DNA from 2 places in the Gottschalkia purinilytica genome. Region 1 is predicted to be linked to the other one. Evidence: predicted binding sites of a transcription regulator. Region 1 holds the regulator's gene; the other holds the start of a gene.
The links. Region 1 encodes HrcA, which represses chaperone genes, less so after heat shock. Its sites were predicted from a motif close to ATTAGCACTCNATANTATNGAGTGCTAAT; they were not measured.
Positions count from the first base shown of each region.

Region 1 (2,494 bases):
AACTTTAAAAGAGATTATAAAATTAGATATAAAACACATATCATATTATAGTTTGAAGATAGAAGAGGGAACACCATTTCATGTTAAATATGAAAAAGATGAACTAAGACTTCCAGAAGAAGATGTAGAGAGAAAGATGTATCATGGAGCAATAGAATTGTTGGAGAAAAATGGATATAAACAATATGAAATATCTAATTTTGCAAAACAGGGATATGAGTGTAATCATAACATCATCTATTGGAAAGTAAAACCTTATATTGGAGTTGGATTATCAGCTCATTCAAATATAAATTCTTATAGATATGGAAATACAGAAAAATTTGAAGAATACTTTAAAATGATAGATGAGAACAAACTTCCAATATACGAAGAAGAGAAGGAATTCATAGATAAAGATATGGAAATTGCAGAATATATAATATTAGGACTTAGACTAATACATGGGATAAATAAAGAATATTTTAGTAAGAGATTTGGTATTACAATAAGAGATGTATTAGGTAAAAAATTAGACAAATTTATCGAAGAAGGATTATTAGAAGAAAATGATTATAATGTAAAACTTACTAAAAAAGGATTAGATTTATGTAATATTGTTTTTATGGAGGTACTTCCTTAAAAAACAATGTAAATGAGATTAAATAGCTTATAAATCTTTAAAAAAGGTATTGACAAAATAATTTAACAATGATAATTTAAAAACATAAATATTAGCACTCTATACTACTGAGTGCTAATAAAAGGATTAAAGCCTTACAGGATGTGATGCTAGTATGATGCTTGATGAAAGGAAGTTACAAGTTTTACATGCTATTATACAGAGTTATATAATAAGTGCAGAGCCTATTGGATCTAGAACTATATCTAAAAAATTTGACTTAGGAGTTAGTTCTGCTACTATAAGAAACGAGATGTCTGATTTGGAAGAACTTGGCTATTTAGTTCAGCCTCATACTTCTGCGGGAAGAATTCCATCAGATAAAGCATATAGACTATATGTTAATAAGCTCATGACATCATTAGATATAGGATCAATATTATCTAATGACTTAAAAGATAAATTAACAGAAGGAAGAAGAGAAATAGATCAACTGATTCAAGGAGCAGCAAAAATATTAGCTAGTATAACTAATTATACGTCATTAGCTATAGCTCCTCAAATAAAAAGAAGTTCTATTAAACGTATACAATTAGTTCCAGTTGATGATTCAAAAATACTAGCAGTTCTAGTTACAGATTCAGGTATACTAAAAAATGCAGTTTTTAGAACAAATGATAATATATCTTATGATAATTTAAATGTCATGACTAATTTCCTAAATGAAAAGTTAAAAGGACTTACTATAGAAGATATAGGATACGATTTTCAAGAAGGACTAATTAGAGAAATGTATGAACTTAAATATTCTATTAGTAGCATTATGCCAGTAATACTACAATCTTTAGAAGATACAGAAGATATGGGAATATACTTCGATGGTGTTACTAACATATTTAACTTCCCAGAATATAATGATATATCTAAAGCCAAACAATTTTTATCATTTATTGAAGATAAAAATAGTGTTATGGATATGCTGATAAATAGTGAATTTAGTGACGTTCAAGTAACCATAGGAAGTGAGAATATTTATGAAGAGATACAAGATTGTAGTGTCATAACAGCAGTCTATAGTATAAATGGAAAAACTATAGGCAAAATAGGAGTTATAGGACCTACGAGAATGGATTACTTGAGAGTAATAACAGCTGTAAAATCACTGTCTTTAGATTTAAATGAGATAATTAAAAATTATCTTTCAGAGTAATAGGTGTAAGATATATCTTGCACCTATATAAAGAATTTCGAGGGGGGAATGTTTTGAGTAATGAAGATATTACAAAAAAAGATGATTTGGTTAATGATGAACTAGAAGATGAGATATGTGAAGAAGCAGATAGCAATTTAGAAGCTACAATAAAAGAAGCTAATGAAAATGAAAATATTCAAGAACTAAAAAGCAAGTATGAAAATAGTATAAAGGATATGGAAGAATTAAATAATAGGTTCTTAAGACTACAAGCAGATTTTACCAATTACAAAAAAAGGGTAGAAAAAGAAAAAGAATCAACAATAGCATATGCAGTTGAAAACCTATTAACTCAAATATTACCTGTATTAGATAATTTCGATAGAGCATTATCAGTAGAGTGTAGTGATGAAAATAAAGCTCTTTATGAAGGCATGGAAATGGTATACAAACAATTCATTGATATACTAAAAAATCATGGTTTAGAAGAAATAGAGGCTTTAAATGAAAAATTTGATCCAAATTATCACTATGCAGTTTCTCAGCAAGAGAGTAATGAGCATGAAGAAGATACAATAATACAAGTATTAGGTAAAGGATATAAATTAAAAGATAAAGTCATTAGACCAAGTATGGTAATGGTATCTAAATAGATAATTACATAAGAAGGAGGAATTAATATGAGTAAAATTATTGGTATT
Region 1 is NZ_LGSS01000003.1:121,942-124,435, reverse strand. It holds gene hemW (radical SAM family heme chaperone HemW) at 1-622, shown strand, start outside; gene hrcA (heat-inducible transcriptional repressor HrcA) at 777-1,811, shown strand; gene grpE (nucleotide exchange factor GrpE) at 1,865-2,446, shown strand; gene dnaK (molecular chaperone DnaK) at 2,474-2,494, shown strand, end outside.

Region 2 (2,494 bases), on a different contig from region 1:
TTTGATGAAAAAGGTAATAGAATAAAAGTAGAAGATAATCAAAATAATCGAGATGATCAAGATGATCAGTATGAATCAAATGATTATGATAAAATAAAACGTGAAACTTTTAAAGAAGAGTTAACTAGTTTAGAGGGACTTGATGTAAAGTTTAAAAGCTTTCCAACTAAAGAAATAGGTTATGCATTTATAGCTAGTGATTATGCTATGCACAGTGAAGAAATCACTGTCTATAAGACAAAAGATTCATCAAAAACATGGAATAAAGTTAGCATATTGCCTAAATCGTGGATTATACACTCCGTTGGATTCATAAATCCTGATATTGGTTTTGTCAGTTATGGGGGAATAGATGATAGAGGTTGTTTATATAGAACAGATGATGGAGGAAAATCATGGAGTCCTGTTCAAGTTGAGAAATATGGAGTAAAAATAGAAAGCGAAGTACTTAAGAAAAAGTCTAATATATATCCTTTTACTCAGGCAGAATCTCCTTATATTAGAAATGGAAAATGGTATCTTCAAGTCAAACAACCTCATTGGGAACTCGATCATAAAGAAGGAGAAGGATATGCATTATATACCTCGGATGACTTAGGTTTAACATGGAAATTTCTAAAAGAAGTTGATACTGAATAAGGATGAGTAATCATATAGAAAATACTTTATACTTAATTCAATAAAATTCAATGAATAGAGAGTAATTTACCTAAAGATAGAGATTACTCTTTTTTATTGTTTAATAAATTAATAAGCTATATAAAAATCCTAAAAAGAAATTGACATAATAAATATAATGTGATATATAAAAAATAAGGACTAGCACTCAATGATGTAGAGTGCTAATAAAAAATGAACTATAAAATACAAGTCTAGTTTTAATATTTTAAAAGGGGAGATTTAATTGGAAACAAAACAATTTAAAGCAGAATCTAAAAGATTATTAGACCTAATGATCAATTCAATCTATACTCATAAGGAAATTTTCTTAAGAGAACTTATTTCTAATGCTAGTGATGCAATTGATAAAATGTATTATAAAGCTCTAACAGATGATAGTCTTAGTTTTGATAAAGATAAGTATTACATAAAGGTAGTTTCAGATAAAGAAAATCGATTACTAAAGATTTCTGATACTGGAATAGGTATGACGAAAGAAGAACTTGAAGATAGTCTCGGAACTATTGCTAAAAGTGGATCATTAGCTTTTAAAAAAGAAACTGAGTTAAAAGATGGTTATGATATTATTGGACAGTTTGGTGTCGGATTTTACTCAGCTTTTATGGTAGCTGAAACTGTTACAGTTATTAGTAAGGCTTTAGGTAGCAATGAAGCCTATAAATGGGAGTCACAAGGGGCTGATGGATATACTATAGAGCCATGTGAAAAAGACTCAGTTGGTACTGAGATTATATTGAAGATAAAAGAGAATACAGAAGATGAAAAATATGATGAGTATTTAGAAGAATACACATTAAGAAACATTATAAAAAAATATTCTGATTTTATCAGATATCCAATAAAGATGGACTTAACTAAGAGTAAGCTTAAAGAAGATAGTGATAGTGAATACGAAGAGTATATAGAGGAAGAGACCATAAATAATATGGTTCCAATATGGAAGAAAAATAAAAGTGAGCTTACTTCAGAAGATTATGAAAGATTCTATTTTGAAAAACATTATGGATTTGATAAACCAGTTAAACATATTCATATAAAAGCAGAAGGTCTTGTAAGATATAACGCAATTTTATTTATTCCAGAAAAAATTCCATTTGATTATTATACAAGAGAATATGAAAAAGGTTTAGAGTTATATTCTAACGGTGTACTTATAATGGATAAATGTTCAGAGCTATTACCAGACTATTTTAGTTTTGTTAAAGGAATGGTGGATTCTGAAGATCTATCTCTTAATATATCTAGAGAAATGCTACAGCATGATAGACAACTTAAACTGATTGCGAAAAACATTACAAATAAAATAAAAAATGAGTTGTTAGATCTCCTTAAGAATGAAAGAGAAAAATATGAAGAGTTTTATAAATCTTTCGGCAGACAATTAAAATATGGCGTTTATAATGACTTTGGAAGTAATAAAGATACATTAAAAGATTTGTTAATGTTCTACTCGTCTAAAGAGAAAAAACTAGTAACTTTAGATGAATATATTTCAAGAATGCCTGAAGAGCAAAAATATATTTACTATGCATCTGGAGAATCAAATGAAAGAATTGATAAGCTTCCACAAACAGAATTAGTTGCAGAAAAAGGATATGAAATATTGTATTTTACTGATGATATAGATGAATTTACAATTAAGGTATTAATGTCATATAAAGATAAAGAATTTAAATCTGTATCAAGTAGTGATTTAGGAATTGAAATGGAAGAGAACGAAAATGATAATTCCTCTAATGAAAAAGATAGTAAAGAACTTTTTGAATATATGAAAAATATATTATCAGATAAAGTAAAAGATGTAAGAGCATCA
Region 2 is NZ_LGSS01000004.1:37,041-39,534, reverse strand. It holds gene CLPU_RS05070 (beta propeller repeat protein) at 1-639, shown strand, start outside; gene htpG (molecular chaperone HtpG) at 905-2,494, shown strand, end outside.
Region 2: htpG (molecular chaperone HtpG) is a predicted target of HrcA. The motif match lies at 819-847, and genes of this name have one in related genera.